DNA from 2 places in the Paenibacillus sp. CMAA1364 genome. Region 1 is predicted to be linked to the other one. Evidence: predicted binding sites of a transcription regulator. Region 1 holds the regulator's gene; the other holds the start of a gene.

Region 1 (4,248 bases):
GATGATAAGCACCTCCTTATTGAGGCTGGTACGGGAACCGGGAAATCATTGGGTTACTTAATCCCTTCGATATATCAGAGTGTGAAGCGTGAACAGAAAGTTATGGTAAGTACACATACAATTAATTTACAGGAACAATTAAGAGAACGAGATATACCTCTTCTGACACAAGTGGTACCTTTTCCTTTCAAAGCGGCTATTTTTAAGGGGAGACAACATTATTTGTGTTTGAGAAAATTTGAACATAAAATAATTAGAAGAGACTTTGCGAATCCTAAAGAAGACGTGATCTTAGCTGCTCAAATGATCGTGTGGTTAACACAGACACAAACAGGTGACGATGAGGAACTGAATTTAGGTGCTCGTGGTGGAGACTTTTGGGAGACCGTATCCAGCGATTCGGATTCCTGCCTAGGTCGTGCATGCCCATGGTTCCGTAAATGCTATTACCATCGTGCTAAACACGAAGCGGGTATTGCAGATGTCGTAATTACGAATCATTCGAAGTTATTCACGGATGTAAAGGCAGGGCATCAACTATTGCCTGCTTATGAATATCTAGTGATCGATGAAGCACATCATTTGGAAGAAGTAGCGGGTAAACATTTAGGATTACATATGAGGTATTTCGATGTCATCCACACGTTAGCTCGTCTTTATAAAGACAACCGCAATGGTCAGTTTCCTGCTCTTCGACAACAATTACATTCTTCTAACGATGAGAAAGCTTCTGATTGGGCTGTCTTAACGGATCGGATGAGTGGCGATTTAGTTGAAGTGAAAGAGCATTGGGATCGGTTAAGCGAAATGTTATTTGCTTTACTCCCTGAGAGAAGCGATGCAGCACCTGGGGATACGGCGCAATTCGTGCTACGCTTACAGCCTTCCAAACAACCAAAGGAATGGCAAGTGTTACAAGAAGTCGAGAATCAGATCTATGTAACACTTGGCGAAGTCATTCGCAGTTCTGATAAGATGATCAATGAAATTAGAGAGAATCTAGATGACACCAGTTTAGAGAGCCTTCTTACAGATATTAGTGGTCTTGTGAAAGATTTAGCAACCCAACGGGAGAATCTACACTTCTTTATATCACTAAATGATCCATTAAATGTATACTGGATGGAGGCAAATGGTCATTACCGTAGTAAATCTATACAGATGTATGCTGTTCCTGTTGATGTGAGTAAGCAATTACAGGAAGTGTTCTTCGATCAGAAGAAAAGTATTATACTTACTTCTGCAACCCTCTCTATTGATAAGAGTTTTCAGTACATGATTGAGAATCTGGGGCTACAGCATGCTGCCGATGTAGGTAACTTGGTCACGGTTCAATTACCGTCTCCTTTCCGTTATCGAGATCAAGCATTGCTAATCATTCCTCGAGATTTCCCGAGCCTAAAGGGAAGTGTAGGCGATTCACTATTCGTCGAAATGTTAGTTAAGTCGCTTGCAGAAACAGCCGTAATAACCAAAGGCAGGATGTTGGTGTTGTTCACGTCATATCGTATGCTTCGTCAAGTCTATGAACCGTTAACAAAAGCATTATCTGCAACAGATATTGTCGTGCTAGGACAAGGTGTTGATAATGGAAGCAGAAGTAAGTTGGTCCGTCGCTTCCAAGATAGTAGTGCCTCTGTTCTGCTTGGGACGAATAGCTTCTGGGAAGGGGTAGATATACCCGGCGAAGCTTTGACTTGTCTAGCGATTGTCAGATTGCCATTCCAACCGCCTAATCATCCGATGGTTGAGGCGAAGAGTGAGTTATTACAGCAGCAAAAAAAGAACCCATTCATGAAGCTATCTGTTCCCCAAGCGGTCATTCGTTTCAAACAGGGGTTCGGCAGATTGGTTCGTACAGCAAGTGATAAGGGGATCGTGATTGTATATGATACACGTGTAATTGACTCATATTATGGAAAGTACTTCCTCTATTCATTACCTGGACCTAAGATGGAACATATGCCGACGAATCAAATGATTCCAAGAATTTCAGAATGGTTAGAAGACGGCGACCGTTCTTAATATATCTATTTGTTATCCAATAGGAGGATTAAATATGAAATCTGATAAAATTTCAGAGGCTGTTGTTCGTAGATTACCTGTGTATTTACGATATCTATCAGAGCTATACAAAAGAGAAGTGGGTACCGTTTCTTCACAGGAACTCGGTCAGAAATTAGATCTGAATCCAGCACAAATCCGTAAGGACCTTGCCTATTTTGGCGATTTCGGTAAAAAGGGTATTGGATATGACGTGCCTTATTTAATTGAAAAAATACGACATATTCTTAATTTAGACCAACAAATTAACGTTGTGCTTGTAGGAGCGGGTAATCTAGGGCAAGCGTTATCTAATTATAATGCTTATCTGAAAGAGAATCTGAAGATCGTAGCTGTGTTTGATGCTGTCCCACAGAAGGTGGGAACACGTATTAATACATTAATGGTTCAACCTATGGAAGAATTGTCTGATACGATTAAGAAACACCATATTAGAATTGGGATTATTACCGTTCCTGAGCATGAAGCTCAAATGGTTGCTGATACATTGGTGGAAGCGGGAATAGAAGCGATCTTGAACTTCGCCCCAATCGTTATAAAATCACCAGCCAACGTTCGAATACATGCAGCGGATTTTACAACAGATATGCTCAGTCTTGCGTATTACTTAAGCAACGGAAAGGAAGATTCAGACAATGGAACACAACAAACGACAGAAATGGATCATTAAGAATGGTACATTTGTTGTTCTAAATGATAAACAGAATGTTATGAATGGTTATATGGTTATAGAGGATGATCTCATTACGTACATTGGCGAGGAGAAGCCGGAATATAGTGAAGATATTCCAATTGTAGATGGAAATAAGCTGTTATTCTTACCTGGACTTGTAAACACCCATGGTCATGCAGCGATGTCGTTGTTAAGAGGTTATGGCGATGATCTAGCGCTTCAAGTATGGTTGCAGGAGAAGATGTGGCCAATGGAAGAGAAATTCACCGCACAAGATGTGTATTGGGGTACTTCACTGTCTGTCTTAGAAATGCTCAAAGGCGGTACAACAACATTCTTAGATATGTATGATCACATGGATCAAGTGGCTAAGGTTGTTCAAGAATCAGGTATGCGTGGGGTGCTTACCCGTGGTGTCATTGGTTTATGTACCCAAGAAGAGCAACAACATAAACTGAATGATGCGATTACTTTTGCGAAAGACTGGCATGGACAAGCCGAAGGAAGAATCACAACGATGATGTCTCCTCACGCACCTTATACCTGTCCACCAGCATTCTTTGAGAAGTTCATACAGGCGGCACATGATCTTGATCTTCCTGTGCATACACATATGTCAGAGACCAAGAGTGAAGTCGAACAGAATGTGGCAGACTATGGTCTTCGACCTGTTCAACACTTGGAGAAATTAGGAATGTTTACACGACCTTCGCTTGTAGCGCATGGTGTACATTTAACGGATGAAGAGATTCAGATTCTAGCACAATATCAAGTAGGTGTATCGCATAATCCAGGAAGCAACTTGAAGTTGGCTAGTGGAATCGCGCGTGTACCCGATCTGTTAAAGGCGGGTGTGCCTGTATCCCTTGGGACCGATGGGCCTGCGAGCAACAACAATCTAGATATGTTTGAAGAAATGAGATTAAGCGCACTTATTCATAAAGGGATCTCGGGAGATCCAACAGCCGTACCTGCTGCGGAAGCACTTCGAATGGGTACTATATATGGGGCAAGTTCATTATTTCTAGATTCTATAGGGAAGTTAGCGGTGGGTATGAAGGCAGACTTCATAGCGCTTAATACCGATCAAGCACATTTCTTACCACACACGGATTTCATATCTCATTGTATCTATTCAGCGAGTGCTAAAGATGTAGAACATGTATGGGTAAATGGTCAGCAGGTTGTGAAGAATGGTCATTGTTTAACTTTAGATGAAGAACGTATTCATCATGAAGCGCAGTCTGCTTTTGAAGGATTGCTGAGCCGTTAAGCTGTGTCTTAATGGATAACCCCTATTCCTGTAGAAAGGAAGTTCGGATTGAAGAAGAACAAGAAAAGACTAATATGGTTAAGCGTTATAATTATTCTAGCATTACTATTCGGCCTATTTCGGTATTACATATATATTATGTCGGATGAATGGAAACAAGAGTCTATGGCTATTGTTGCGGCGAAACAGCATAGTGAATTGGTTCAAGTTACGCGTACTTCGAAATCTGTATGGAATA
Region 2 (4,248 bases), on a different contig from region 1:
GTTGTACTAACATATGCGTTTCTAGTTGTGAAAGGTATAGTCTGCATCCTATGAGCTTCAAATTATATTTAAGTACGGGCATATTAACGACCTATACCAATCCTTTTACGGATGAATAGAATGGTAAATGAGGTGAGTATTGTTATCGTTACCTTATCCATATATCTATATATCCGAAAGGGAGAGATCACGATGAAAGGACAACAAGTGAGGACAGTAACAAGTAAGTGGACCAAAACGAATGTGCTGATCCAGCAACCAGAAATACGACGGTATATCCCAACAACACTTAAATTAACGAAGAAGACCCTTTGGAATATGATCACGAAACATGGCATGGTTTATATTAAGCCAGAACGGGGCACTTATGGAAATGGAGTGATTCGTGCCGAAATGAAAAGGGAGGGTACGACCTTATTCACGTACCAGATTGAAACGAATGCTAAGAACTTTAAAGATTTTGATGCTTTCTATAACTCATTGCTGAAGGTCACTAAGAAGCGAAGTTATTTAGTTCAGATGGGTATACATCTACTGAGATATCATAAGCGTAGATTTGATGTTCGAGTGATGGTTCAACGTAATAGTAAAGGAGCTTGGGAGACAACAGGTATTATTGGGAGAGTAGCGCATCCTGGTAAAATTGTAACCAACTATCATAGTGGCGGTAAGATCGTTGCCATTGAGAAATTGCTATCGCCACACTTAACGCTAAAGGAACAACAAGCTATCCTTGAAAAGATGAGGAAGTTGGGTGTTACGATTGCGAAGCGTCTACAAAAACAATATCCTAGCCTGTATCAGATTGGTGTCGATGTAGGGCTTGATGTATCTATGAAGCCATGGATTATAGAAGTGAATACGAGCCCCGACCCCTATATTTTTAACAAGTTATCAGATAAATCAGTGTATCGAAAGGTCATGAGTTATAGACGAATGTATACCTAATGTAGATCAGACATGAATCAGCGATGCATTCTACCCATAACGAAGAGTGTAAACTTACCTTTGTATCATCAGAAGAGGGATACACTCCTTTTTTTTGAAATCATAATGATATTTAAGTATTGATTAGTAGGATATATTAGACGTATAATTTGAGGAACTATAGATATGAATCTACTGTAGCAACACAACCTATATTCTCGTCTATTCTATCTTAGTACATAGTTATTAAAGTCTTTTAGGAATAAATAGGGTCGCAACCCTCTTTCAGCCTTTTGATTATCTATGCAAGAAGTAGTACATTTAGTTAGATATTAGTTAGGAGGTTCGAGATATAATGTATTACGAAGACAACGAGAATCTGACTATCATGACATATACATTGAATAGCGGTATCAAAGGAACGGTTCCTTTATCGAATAAACAGATTCAAGAATGGTTAGAATGCTACAGATTGAATGCTAAATTTATAACAGCGATAGGTAAAGAGTTTTTTGGACTCAATCCAGACCTTGTAGCAGATTTCAAAGTACAGAATCGTTTCTCCAATTATGTCGAGATGATCAGACCTATAACTGTGACTGATCAAGAGAAGAATGATGAGCTATCTCAAGCCTATGAAGAGAACTTGGTGTTCTTTAAAGTGGATTGTAAGTGTGGAACGACATACACCACCTATTCGCAATACTATACGACGAAGTGGTTCTGTTCGAAGTGTAAAGAGATCGTGTTCATGGATAAGAAGAAAGGCAAGGTCCCTACGGATAAAGGCGAGGCTTGGTATATGACGAATAAATATTTTGTGGAACGCGAATCCTAAACAGATAGATTAATAAAGATAATAGGAACAGTTACTTTACAAAAATAGAGTAGCTGATCCTTTTTATTGTCTTTCTAAATAATGTCATGTTACTTGTTGGACAAATGTCCAGATATTTTAATAGTAACAAGTCATTTTTAAATATTGTGTGACAAACTTCACATTCAGGCTATTTTTCACCCCTAACTGTGATAAATATCACATGACCTTTTCTGAGTCTCTGACAAAATATAAAGATATGAAAAATATCATTATCATTAATCATGAGTGATAAGATAATGGAAAATTTGAAATAAGAAAGAGGGATAATTATATGGATCCAGTCATGCTCTCACGTATCCAATTCGCGTCGACAACGCTGTTTCATTTTCTTTTTGTGCCATTATCTATTGGATTGGCATTATTGATCGCAATTATGGAAACCATGTATGTAATCAAAGGTAAAGAAGTGTACAAGAAAATGGCTAAGTTCTGGGGACATTTGTTTCTCATCAACTTTGCTGTAGGTATTGTAACAGGAATACTTCAAGAGTTTCAGTTCGGAATGAACTGGTCAGATTACTCTAGATTCGTAGGAGACGTATTCGGGGCTCCACTAGCCATTGAAGCATTGCTAGCCTTTTTCCTAGAGTCTACCTTTTTGGGAATATGGATCTTCGGATGGGAACGTTTATCTAAGAAGCTTCACTTGTTATGTATTTGGTTAGTATCATTAGGAACGATTATGTCTGCTGTATTTATTCTAATCGCGAACTCCTTTATGCAAAGACCCGTTGGATTTGAGATCAATAATGGTCGAGCCGAGATGAACGACTTCTTTGCATTGATTACGAACGGGCAGGCATTAGTGGAGATTCCACATACCGTTCTAGCTGCATTTATGACAGGGGCTTTCTTTGTTACAGGTGTTAGTGCATACAAAATGCTGAAACGTCAAGATTATGAGTTCTTCAAGAAATCATTCATTATTGCTATTGTTGTAGGACTTGTGTCCTCTATCGGTGTTGCTCTAGTAGGACATAGTCAAGCACAATATCTAGTAGAGACTCAACCGATGAAAATGGCTGCTTCAGAAGCGCTTTGGGACACTAGCTCCGATCCTGCTCCTTGGACCGTCTTTGCAACGATAGATCCGAAGGAGAAAGAGAATGGGAAGATGCTCCAAATTCCGTATTTGCTAAGTTTCTTGTCCTATAGTAAGTTCTCTGGTGAAGTCATTGGGATGAATCAGTTACAAGCCGAGTATGAACAGAAGTACGGTCCAGGGGATTATATTCCACCCGTTCGAACAACATTCTGGAGTTTCCGCATTATGGTAGCAGCGGGATCAGTTCTTATCCTTTTAAGTATGTATGGTGCATATCTCGTTGCTCGTAAAAAGCTAGATCAAACGAATAAGTGGTTTCTACGTATCATGATATGGTCTATATCATTACCATTTATTGCGAATTCAGCAGGTTGGATTATGACCGAGATTGGACGTCAGCCATGGACAGTATTTGGATTGTTTAAGACGGAAGATAGTATTTCTCCTAATGTATCTGCTGGTCAAATTTTGTTCTCATTAATTACATTCTCATTAGCTTACACGGTGTTAGCTATTCTATTGGTTTACTTGTTCATTCGTGTCATTAAGAAAGGTCCGAATGATTCGGATTCCCATGTGGAAGAATCTCACGACCCATTTGATAAGGAGGTTAATTATGTCTCTTAATGAGTTGTGGTTCTTGTTGATTGCCGTATTGTTTATTGGTTTCTTCTTCTTAGAAGGATTTGACTTTGGTGTAGGCATGTCTACAGCCATATTAGCTAAGAATGATTCTGAACGTCGCGTATTAATTAACTCGATCGGTCCCTTCTGGGATGCGAACGAAGTATGGTTGATTACTGCAGGGGGTGCGATGTTCGCAGCCTTCCCACATTGGTATGCGACATTATTTAGTGGGTTCTATACTGCACTTGTGTTTGTGTTATTGGCCTTAATTGGCCGTGGCGTAGCCTTTGAATTTAGAGGTAAAGTAGATTCTGTTACTTGGAAGAAGACTTGGGATGTCGTGATCTTCTTCGGTAGCTTATTGCCACCTTTATTATTCGGTGTTGTATTCGCTTGTCTTATTCAAGGGGTTCCTATTGGAGAAGATATGAATATGAATGCAGGATTTACAGATATCGTGAATAGTTATACCTTGCTTGGAGGAGTAACAGTAGTCGTTCTATGTCTAGTGCATGGATTAATGTTCACTACCTTGAGAGTCATAGGGGACTTACAAGATAGAGCACGCGACATGGCTAAGAAGCTACTAATTCCACTTGCTATTCTTTTGGTTGGATTTGCTGTAATGACGTATTACGTAACAGATCTATTCGAAGTACGTGGTGCTATTCTTAGTGTGACTTCTATTGTAGGCGTGATCGTGTATTTCTTAGCAGGATATTTTATTTCTCGCAAAAGAGACGGTTGGGCTTTCAGTATGACGGGTGCT

Evidence for each region. The regulator Rex, encoded in region 1, represses fermentation and respiration genes when NADH is low (regulators of the CRP and FNR family bind a similar motif). The targets are predictions, from matches to a motif close to TTGTGAAATATTTCACAA.
Region 2: ACH8E3_RS08415 (cytochrome ubiquinol oxidase subunit I) is a predicted target of Rex. The motif match lies at 1,912-1,929, and genes of this name have one in related genera.

The regions. Positions count from the first base shown of each region.
Region 1 covers NZ_JBITNB010000001.1:163,726-167,973, reverse strand. Annotated here, with positions in the region: gene dinG (ATP-dependent DNA helicase DinG) at 1-2,025, shown strand, start outside; gene ACH8E3_RS00765 (redox-sensing transcriptional repressor Rex) at 2,060-2,734, shown strand; gene ACH8E3_RS00760 (amidohydrolase) at 2,700-4,010, shown strand; gene ACH8E3_RS00755 (cell wall elongation regulator TseB-like domain-containing protein) at 4,059-4,248, shown strand, end outside.
Region 2 covers NZ_JBITNB010000009.1:88,909-93,156, forward strand. Annotated here, with positions in the region: gene ACH8E3_RS08405 (YheC/YheD family protein) at 193-948, shown strand; gene ACH8E3_RS08410 (hypothetical protein) at 1,283-1,765, shown strand; gene ACH8E3_RS08415 (cytochrome ubiquinol oxidase subunit I) at 2,079-3,479, shown strand; gene cydB (cytochrome d ubiquinol oxidase subunit II) at 3,466-4,248, shown strand, end outside.